2 linked regions of the Paracoccus pantotrophus genome follow. The protein of the gene in region 1 binds, or shares a complex with, the protein of each later gene. Links are inferred from orthologs where the notes say so. Each region holds a gene or a part of one and is shown on either strand. Other genes may lie near its edges.

Region 1 (4,821 bases):
AGGTCAGCCGCGTCATCGGCAACCACGAAAAGATGCAGCCGGCAACCTGGGCCGCGATGCAGGCCCCCGACCTGATCGGCGAGACCGAGCGGGTGCAGGTCGACGACATCATGTCGGTGCGCGAGACGGCGGGCCACCTGATCGACGGCTTCGGCCGGCATCGGGCCTATGTGCAGGTGCAGAACGGCTGCGATCATCGCTGCACCTTCTGCATCATTCCTTACGGCAGGGGCAATTCGCGCTCGGTGCCGGCGGGGGTGGTGGTGGACCAGATCAAGCGGCTGCGGGATCGCGGCTTCAACGAGGTGGTGCTGACCGGGGTGGACCTGACCTCGTGGGGCGCCGATCTGCCGGGGCAGCCGCGGCTGGGCGATCTGGTCATGCGTATCCTGCGGCTGGTGCCGGATCTGCCGCGGCTGCGCATCAGCTCGATCGATTCGATCGAGGCGGACGAAAACCTGATGCTGGCCATCGCCACCGAGCCGCGGCTGATGCCGCATCTGCACCTGTCGCTGCAGGCCGGCGACGACATGATCCTGAAGCGGATGAAGCGCCGCCACCTGCGCGACGACGCCATCCGTTTCTGCGAGGCGGCGCGCAAGCTGCGGCCCGGCATCGTCTTCGGCGCCGACATCATCGCCGGCTTCCCGACCGAGACCGAGGCGATGTTTGAAAACAGCCTGAAGCTGGTCGAGGATTGCGGGCTGACCTTCCTGCATGTGTTTCCCTATTCGGCGCGGAAGGGCACGCCGGCGGCGCGGATGCCGCGCGTGCCCGGCCCGGCGATCAGGGAGCGCGCGGCGCGGCTGCGGGCGGCGGGCGATGCGGCGCTGGCCCGGCATCTTGAGGCCGAGCTCGGCGCGCTGCGCATGGTGCTGACCGAGGGGCCGCGGCTGGGCCGGACGGAGCATTTCACCGAGGTCGCCTTCGACCGCGACATGCCCGAGGGCACGCTGGTGGAGCTGCGCATCGCCGGCCATGACGGGCAGCGGCTGAGGGCCTGAGGGCGGCCGTTTCAGCGTGGCCGCGGGGGCTGTCTGCCCCCCGTCCACCGGCCTGCGGCCGCCGGACTCCCCCCGAGGATATTTGACCAAGAAAGAAGCCGGGGCGGGGTGCCGCCATTGCGGGTGCGGGCCTGGCGGGCATTTGCCCTGTTCGGGGGCGGGATTTTCGGCAAGCTGCGGAACATTTCCTTGCCGGGCGGGGCGGCTGTCCATAATCCTTGGGCCGATGACCTTGCTTTATACGCATCCCTCGGGCTTTTCGCATGTGACGCCGCCCAGCCATCCCGAGCAGGTGGCCCGGCTGGATGCCGTGTTGGCCGCGCTGGAGGGGATGGACCTGGAGCGGCGCGAGGCGCCCGAGGCGGCGGAGAGGGACATCCTGCGCGCCCATCCGGCCGGGTACCTGGCGCTTTTGCGGCGGAAGCTGCCGGCCGAGGGCTGGAGCATGCTCGATTCGGACACTTATCTGGCGCCGGGCAGCCTGGAGGCGGCGCGCCATGCCGCCGGCGGGGCCTGCGCCGCCGTGGATGCGGTGCTGGCGGGCGAGGCGCCCAATGCCTTCGTCGCCATGCGCCCGCCGGGCCATCATGCCGAGCGCATGAAGGCCATGGGGTTCTGCATCCTGTCCTCGGTCGCCATCGCCGCCCTGCGGGCGCTGGACCATCACGGGCTGGACCGGGTGGCGGTGCTGGATTTCGACGTGCATCACGGCAACGGCACCCAGGACGTGCTGTGGGACGAGAAGCGGGCGTTCTTCGCCTCGACCCACCAGGTGCCGCTTTATCCCGGCACCGGCGCGGCCTCGGAGCGGGGTGCGCATGGCCAGATCGTCAACATGCCGCTGGCGCCGGGCAGCGGCGGGGACGAGGCGCGCGCGGCCTGGCGGGCGATCTGCGACCGGGTCGCGGCCTGGCGGCCGCAGCTGGTGCTGGTCTCGGCCGGGTTCGACGCCCATGCCGACGACCCCCTTGCCGCGCTGATGTGGCGCGAGGCGGATTTCACCGCCATCACCCGGATGATCTGCGACACGGCGGCGGGGTGTTCGGCCCCGGTGGTATCGGCGCTGGAAGGCGGTTATGATCTGGCCGCTCTGGGCCGCTCGGCGCGCGCCCATGTCGATGTGCTGAGGGAGACTGCCGCGTGACCGGGACCGAGATCGAGAACATGTCCTTCGAGGAGGCGATGAAAGAGCTGGAGGCGACGGTCGGCCGTCTGGAGCATGGCGAGGCCACGCTGGAGGAATCGATCAAGCTCTACGAGCGCGGTGCGGCCCTGCGGGCGCATTGCGACAAGCGCCTGCGCGAGGCCGAGGAGCGGGTGGAAAAGATCACTTTGGCGGCCAACGGCCAGCCCGACGGGACCGTTCCGGCCGAGGGGCTGTGATGCGGGACCGCCTTGCCGAGGTGAAGGCGCAGGTCCAGGCCGCGCTGGACGAGGTCATGGCCGGCCTGCCCGAGGGCGAGCTGACCGATGCCATGCGCTATGCCTGCACCGGCGGCAAGCGCATCCGCGCCTTCCTGGTCATGGAATCGGCGCGGCTGTTCGGCTTGCCCGACGCAGCATCGCTGCCGGTCGCGGCGGCGGTCGAGGCGCTGCATGCCTATAGCCTGGTCCATGACGATCTGCCCTCGATGGACGACGACGACCTGCGCCGCGGCCTGCCCACCGTGCATGTGCAATGGTCCGAGGCCACCGCCATCCTGGCCGGCGACGCGCTGCAAAGCCTGGCTTTTGGCCTTTTGACCGAGCCGCTGGTCGGCCCGCCCGAGGCGCGGCTGGCGTTGGTGTGCGGCCTGTCCGATGCGGCGGGCGGGCGCGGCATGGTCTGGGGCCAGGCGCTGGACATCGCCGCCGAGACCGCCGCCGAGCCCTTGGACCTTGCCGCCATCACCCGGCTGCAGCAGGCCAAGACCGGGGCGCTGATCCAGTTCGCCGCCACCGCCGGCGCGGTCATGGCGGGCGAGGATCCCGGCCCGCTGGCGGAATATGCCCGCAACCTGGGCCTGGCCTTCCAGATCCAGGACGACATTCTCGACGTGACCGGCACCGAGGCCGAGACGGGCAAGCGCACCGGCAAGGACGGCGCCGCCAACAAGGCGACCTTCGTCTCGCTGCTGGGGCTGGAGGGCGCGCGGGACAAGGCGCGCGCGCTGGTCCGAGATGCCGAAGCCGCCCTTGATGCCTATGGCGAGGGCGCAGGAAACTTGCGGCAGCTCGCGCGTTTCGTTATCGAACGCGACGCCTGACAGCCCGCCCGGAGAGGGGCAAGCCATGACCGATGAAACTTCCCACCGCCCCGCGACGCCGATCCTGGACCGGGTTCACCTGCCGTCCGACCTCAAGGATCTGACCGATCGCGAGCTGCGGCAGCTTGCCGACGAGCTGCGGGCCGAGACGGTCAGCGCCGTTTCCGTCACCGGCGGCCATCTGGGCGCCGGGCTGGGCGTGGTCGAACTGACCGTGGCGCTGCACGCGGTCTTTGACGCACCGCGCGACAAGATCATCTGGGACGTGGGCCATCAATGCTATCCGCACAAGATCCTGACCGGGCGCCGCGACCGCATCCGCACCCTGCGGATGGAGGGCGGGCTTTCCGGTTTCACCAAGCGTTCGGAAAGTGCCTATGACCCGTTCGGCGCCGGGCACAGCTCGACCTCGATCAGCGCGGCGCTGGGCTTTGCCATGGCGCGCGAACTGGGCGGCGATCCGGGCGATGCCGTCGCGGTGATCGGCGACGGCGCGATGAGCGCGGGCATGGCCTTCGAGGCGCTGAACAATGCCGGCGACCTGGGCAAGCGGCTGTTCGTGGTCTTGAACGACAACGAGATGTCCATCGCGCCGCCCACCGGGGCGCTGTCGCGCTATCTGACCCGGCTTTACGCCGAGGGGCCGTTCCAGGATCTCAAGGCCGTCGCCAAGGGCGCGGTCGGCTTCCTGCCGCCCAGCCTGCAAGAGGGGGCGCGGCGGGCCAAGGAGATGCTCAAGGGCATGACCGTCGGCGGCACGCTGTTCGAGGAACTGGGGTTTTCCTATATCGGCCCGGTCGATGGCCACGACCTCGACCAGCTTCTGCCGCTTCTGCGCACGGTCAAGGCGCGGGCGACGGGGCCGGTGCTGCTGCATGTCGTGACCCGCAAGGGCAAGGGCTACGGCCCGGCCGAGCGCGCCGCCGACAAGGGCCATGCCACGGCGAAATTCGACGTTCACACCGGCGCGCAGGCCAAGGCGAAATCGAACGCACCCAGCTATACCTCGGTCTTTGCCCGTGCGCTGGTCGATCAGGCCAGCCGCGACGCCCGCATTGTCGCCGTCACCGCCGCCATGCCGGACGGCACCGGGCTGAATCTGTTCGCCGAGCGTTTTCCGCGCCGCTGCTTCGACGTGGGCATTGCCGAGCAGCATGCCGTGACCTTCTCGGCGGGGCTGGCGGCGGGGGGGATGAAGCCGTTCTGCGCGCTTTATTCGACCTTCCTGCAGCGCGGCTACGACCAGGTGGTGCATGACGTGGCGATCCAGCGCCTGCCGGTGCGCTTTGCCATCGACCGCGCCGGTCTGGTCGGTGCCGATGGCGCCACCCATGCCGGCGCCTATGACATCGCCTTCCTCGCGAACCTGCCCGGCATGGTGGTCATGGCCGCCGCGGATGAGGCGGAACTGGTCCATATGGTCGCCACCGCGGCGGCTCATGACGAAGGCCCCATCGCCTTCCGCTATCCGCGCGGCGAGGGCACCGGCGTCGAGATGCCCGAACGCGGCGAGGTGCTGGAAATCGGCAAGGGCCGGGTCGTGGCCGAGGGCAAGCGCGTCGCCATCCTGT
Region 2 (4,793 bases), on another replicon or contig:
ATCGTCGCCCATGTGCCCTCGCGCGGGCTGATCGGCTATCACGGCGAGTTCATGACCGACACCCGCGGCAACGGCGTGCTGAACCGCATCTTCCACGGCTGGGCGCCCTACAAGGGCGCGATCCAGGGCCGCCGCCAGGGCGTGCTGATTTCCATGGAGGACGGGGTTTCGGTGGCCTATGCGCTGTGGAACCTGGAAGAGCGCGGCAAGATGTTCATCGGCGCACAAGAGCAGGTCTATCAGGGCATGATCATCGGCGAGCATTCGCGCGACAACGACCTGGAAGTGAACCCGCTGAAGGGCAAGAAGCTGACCAACGTGCGTGCCTCGGGCACGGATGAGGCGGTGCGGCTGACCCCGCCGGTGCGCATGTCGCTGGAAGAGGCCATCGCCTATATCGACAATGACGAGCTGGTCGAGGTCACGCCCAAGAACATCCGCCTGCGCAAGCGTTACCTGGACCCGCACGAGCGCAAGCGCCAGTCCCGCGCCGAGGGTTGAGCTTCTTTCCGCCGCTTGGGATTACAGGCTTTCGCGGCGGAGAAACTCTGTTAGATTTGAAGCAAGTTGTCTCAGGAGCGGCTGATGGAAGGCCGGGGGAATATCTATCAAAGCTTGATCTTCGCCGCCCAGGAGCATCTGGAGGAAAGCGGCCGGCTGCCCTCTGACCTCGCCGAACTTGCCCCGCGCACCGCGGCGAGCGAGGAAGAGATCCGCAGCATGTTCAGTTCGATCGAGGAACTGCACGAGGGGCTGATCTATCACGCCGTCACCCTGCTCAACGATGCGCTGCGCGAGGGGGTGATCCAGGCCAATACCGCCGACCCGATCGAACAGATGCATTCGATCGCCCACAGCTATCTGGCTTGGGCCGAGGCGAATCCGACGCTGTTTCGGCTTCTGGTCGATAGGCTTTGCGGCCCGATCAAGCCCGGCAGCGCCTTGCATCGCTATACCAGCTCGATGCGCGACCTCTATCACCGCAAGCTGTCCGAGGCGCAGCGGCTCGGCATCCTGTCCCCGGACACCGACATCGACATCTCGACCATGATGCTGCATTGCCTGGTCAAGGGCGGCAACATGATGTTCCTGACGCGCAGCACCGATCCCTGGTTCGACGGCGATTCCCGCTCGACCCGCGAACTCGCCGAACGGATATTCGCCGAGTTCATGGGCAACCTGATCCGGGCCAATGCGCCCGCATCCGCGCCCGCCACCAGCGAAAAGGCCTGAGCGGGACGCGGCTGCGCTCAGATCTGGCGTTCGGGCAGGTTCACCACCAGCCCGTCGAGTTCCGGCGTCACCTTGATCTGGCAGGTCAGGCGCGAGCGCACCGGATCGGGCTGCCAGGCGAAGTCCAGCATGTCCTCTTCCATCGGATCCCTGGGCGGCAGCCGGTCCACCCATTCCGACGCCACATAGACATGGCAGGTCGAACAGGCGCAGGCGCCGCCGCAATCCGCATCGATGCCGGGTACGCCGTTGTCGCGCGCGCCCTCCATCACGGTCATGCCGGGTTTGACGTCGATTTCGTGGACGGTGCCGTTGTGCTCGATGTAAGTGATCTTGGCCATGGGTGCCTTCCTTGCGCTTCATGCCGCAGATAGGTCATCGCGCCGCAAGAGAAAAGCCCCGCCCGCGCGGCGGTTTTCCGCATCCTGCTGCGCGGCCCTGGGCCTGGCGCGCTAGAAAAGCGATTTCTGGCCCCGGGGCTCGCGCGGCTTGCGGGCGGGTTTTGCCGGGGGCGCGTCGGGGCGCGCCGTCAGTCGGCCGTCCAGGAACTCGATCTCGAAACGCGGGGCCTGCGCCGCCTCGGCCGCCTCGGTCAGCAGGCCCGCAGGACCATGCACGACGGCGAATCCGCGGCGCAGGGTCTCGCGATAGCCCAGCGTCTGGCGCAAGCGGTCCAGCCGCTCCAGCGCCTCGCGGCGGGGCGGCAGCATGCGCGCGGCGGCGGCGGCAAGCCTTGCAGCCATGCGCTCCAGCATGTCGCGGTCGCGGGCGGTCTGGCGCGCGGCATCGGCCAGCATCCGCGCGCGAGCCCGCTCCAATCGGCTGCCGAGCTCGGCCAGGCGCTCGGTCCGGCGCCGGCCCAGCCGCTCAAGGCAAAGCGGCAGCCGCTGCCCCTGCCCTTGCAACGCATCGCGCCGGCTGCGCAGCATGGTGCGCAGGGCCGACAGCGACAGCGGCAGCGCGTTCAGCCGGTCGCGGCGGGCGCGCACGAAACCGCGCAGCGCCGGCTCCAGCCGCTCGGCGAACAGGTCGAAACGTTGCCGGGCCGGGTCGGTCAGCGCCTGCGGCCGGCCAAGCGCGCGGCCCAGGTCGGCCAGCCGCTGGCGCCGGCGCTGGTTGCCCCCCTGGGCGGCGCGCATCATCCGGGCCCGGATCTCGGCCAGCCGGGCGGCCAGTTCGGCGCGCACCGGCACCGCCATCTCGGCCGCGGCGGTGGGCGTCGGCGCCCGGCGGTCCGCGGCGAAATCGATCAGCGTGGTATCGGTCTCGTGCCCCACGGCCGAGATCAGCGGAATCGCGCTGGCGGCGGCGGCACGGACCACGGCTTCCTCGTTGAAGCCCCAGAGATCCTCGAGGCTGCCGCCGCCGCGGGCGACGATGATCAGCTCGGGGCGCGGGATCGCCCCGCCCTGGGGCAGCGCGTTGAAGCCCTGGATCGCCGCGGCGACCTGCGGCGCGCAGCCCTCGCCCTGCACCGCCACCGGCCAGATCAGCACCCGCGTCGGAAAGCGGTCGCGCAGCCGGTGCAGGATGTCGCGGATCACCGCGCCCGAGGGCGAGGTCACGACGCCGATCACCCGCGGCAGATAGGGCAGCGGGCGCTTGCGCGATTCGTCGAACAGCCCTTCGGCCGCCAGCGCCTTGCGGCGCTTCTCCAGCATCATCATCAGCGCGCCGACGCCGGCGGGTTCGAGTTCCTCGACGATCAGCTGGTATTTCGACTGGCCGGGAAAGGTGGTCAGCCGGCCGGTGGCGATGACCTCGATCCCCTCCTCGGGGCGGGTCGAGAGGCGCGCGGCCTGCCCCTTCCAGGTCACGGCGGCGATCACAGCGCGGTCGTCCTTGAGGTCGAAGTAAAGGTGCCCGGACGAGGGGCGCGAGACGCGGCCGATCTCGCCGCGCACGCGGACGCGGCCGAACTCGCCCTCGAGCACGCGCTTCACCGCGCCCGAGATCTCGGAGACGGTGAATTCATGGGCGTTGCTGGCGGGCGTCTCTTCGAAAAGCTCCATGGCCCGGTTGTGGCGCGGGGCGCGGGCGGGATCAAGGGGTTTGGGGGATTGATCCGGCGCGGGGCAGTTCCTAGAAGTCGCCAGACATTCGCAAGGGGGCCTTTTCGCATGAACATCCTGATCCTCGGCAGCGGCGGGCGCGAACATGCGCTGGCCTGGGCGATCCGGCAGAATCCGAAATGCGACCGGCTGTTCGTCGCGCCGGGCAATGCCGGGATGGAGCCGCTGGCCCGGCTGGCGGAACTGGACATCCTGTCCGGCCCCGCCGTGATCGGCTTTTGCGAGGAGAACGCCATCGACCTGGTGGTGATCGGCCCCGAGGCGCCGCTGGCGGCCGGCGTCGCCGACGAATTGCGGGCGGCGGGGATCCTGGTCTTCGGCCCGTCCAGGGCGGCGGCGATGCTGGAGGCCTCGAAAAGCTTCACCAAGGCGGTCTGCGACGCCTGCGGCGCGCCGACCGCCGCCTGGGCGCGCTTCGATGCCGCCGAGCCGGCGCGGGCCTATATCCGCGCGCAGGGCGCGCCCATCGTCGTGAAGGCGGACGGGCTGGCCGCCGGCAAGGGCGTGACCGTCGCGATGACCGAGGCCGAGGCCGTCGCCGCCGTAGACGACGCCTTCGGCGGCGCCTTCGGCACGGCCGGGGCCGAGGTGGTGATCGAGGAGTTCATGGAGGGCGAGGAGGCGAGCTTCTTCGTCCTGTGCGACGGGACGGATTGTCTGCCGATCGGCACCGCCCAGGACCACAAGCGCGTGGGCGACGGCGATACCGGGCCGAATACCGGCGGCATGGGCGCCTATTCCCCGGCCCCGGTGCTGACCGAAGCCATCCAGGACCAGGTGATGGCCGAGATCGTGCGCCCCACCGTGGCCGAGATGGCGCGGCGCGGTACGCCGTTCCAGGGCGTGCTCTATGCTGGGCTGATGATCGAGGGCGGCCGGGCGCGGCTGGTGGAATACAATGTCCGCTTCGGCGACCCGGAATGCCAGGTGCTGATGATGCGGCTGGGCGCGCAGGCGCTGGACCTGATCCTGGCCTGCGCCGAGGGCCGGCTGGGCGAGATGGCGGTGAGCTGGGCCGACGACCACGCGCTCACCGTGGTGCTGGCCGCGAAGGGCTATCCCGGCGCCTATGAGAAGGGCAGCATGATCGGCGGGCTCGATGCGCTGCCCGAGGACAGTTTCCGCATGGTGTTTCACGCCGGAACCGCGCGGCGCGACGGGCAGATCGTCGCCACCGGCGGGCGCGTCCTGGCCGCGACCGGGCGCGGGGCGACGCTGGCCGAGGCGCATGCCCGCGCCTATGCGCTGGTCGACGGCATCGACTGGCCCGAGGGATTCTGCCGCCGCGACATCGGCTGGCGCGCGCTTTGAGACGCCGCGCCTGCGGCACGGGCGGATGGGTATTTGAAGAACGAAGAAGTCCCCGGGGCGGTGCGAGATGGCATCGCCCCGGCCGGTTCCAGGGCCGGGAAAAGTCCGGCGGGCGTATTTTTTGCCTTTTCAAGCCGGTGGCGCGGGTCTTATAGTCCGCGCCATGACTCGGATGCA

The links. The genes of interacting proteins can lie anywhere in the genome.
Region 2: the proteins of ESD82_RS19810 (region 1) and xseA are in contact, whole or in part, in a cryo-EM structure (PDB 8TXR), measured with the Escherichia coli proteins. The link is inferred for Paracoccus pantotrophus from one-to-one orthologs.

The regions. Positions count from the first base shown.
Region 1 is NZ_CP044426.1:1,889,739-1,894,559, reverse strand. The notes cover bases 830-3,765. They hold ESD82_RS19810 (exodeoxyribonuclease VII small subunit), read left to right. Parts: upstream 830-2,144; coding sequence 2,145-2,387; downstream 2,388-3,765. Other genes in these bases: dxs (1-deoxy-D-xylulose-5-phosphate synthase), read left to right, coding at 3,276-3,765; ESD82_RS19805 (polyprenyl synthetase family protein), read left to right, coding at 2,387-3,250; ESD82_RS19815 (histone deacetylase family protein), read left to right, coding at 1,231-2,148; mtaB (tRNA (N(6)-L-threonylcarbamoyladenosine(37)-C(2))-methylthiotransferase MtaB), read left to right, coding at 830-1,004. Also shown: more of mtaB, read left to right, coding at 1-829; more of dxs, read left to right, coding at 3,766-4,821. UniProt on the Escherichia coli protein: Bidirectionally degrades single-stranded DNA into large acid-insoluble oligonucleotides, which are then degraded further into small acid-soluble oligonucleotides.
Region 2 is NZ_CP044423.1:968,817-973,609, forward strand. What follows is about bases 966-3,873. They hold xseA (exodeoxyribonuclease VII large subunit), read right to left. Parts: upstream 3,246-3,873; coding sequence 1,686-3,245; downstream 966-1,685. Other genes in these bases: ESD82_RS04665 (TetR/AcrR family transcriptional regulator), read left to right, coding at 966-1,233; ESD82_RS04670 (2Fe-2S iron-sulfur cluster-binding protein), read right to left, coding at 1,251-1,574; purD (phosphoribosylamine--glycine ligase), read left to right, coding at 3,354-3,873. Also shown: translational GTPase TypA, read left to right, coding at 1-501; more of ESD82_RS04665, read left to right, coding at 586-965; more of purD, read left to right, coding at 3,874-4,616. UniProt on the Escherichia coli protein: Bidirectionally degrades single-stranded DNA into large acid-insoluble oligonucleotides, which are then degraded further into small acid-soluble oligonucleotides.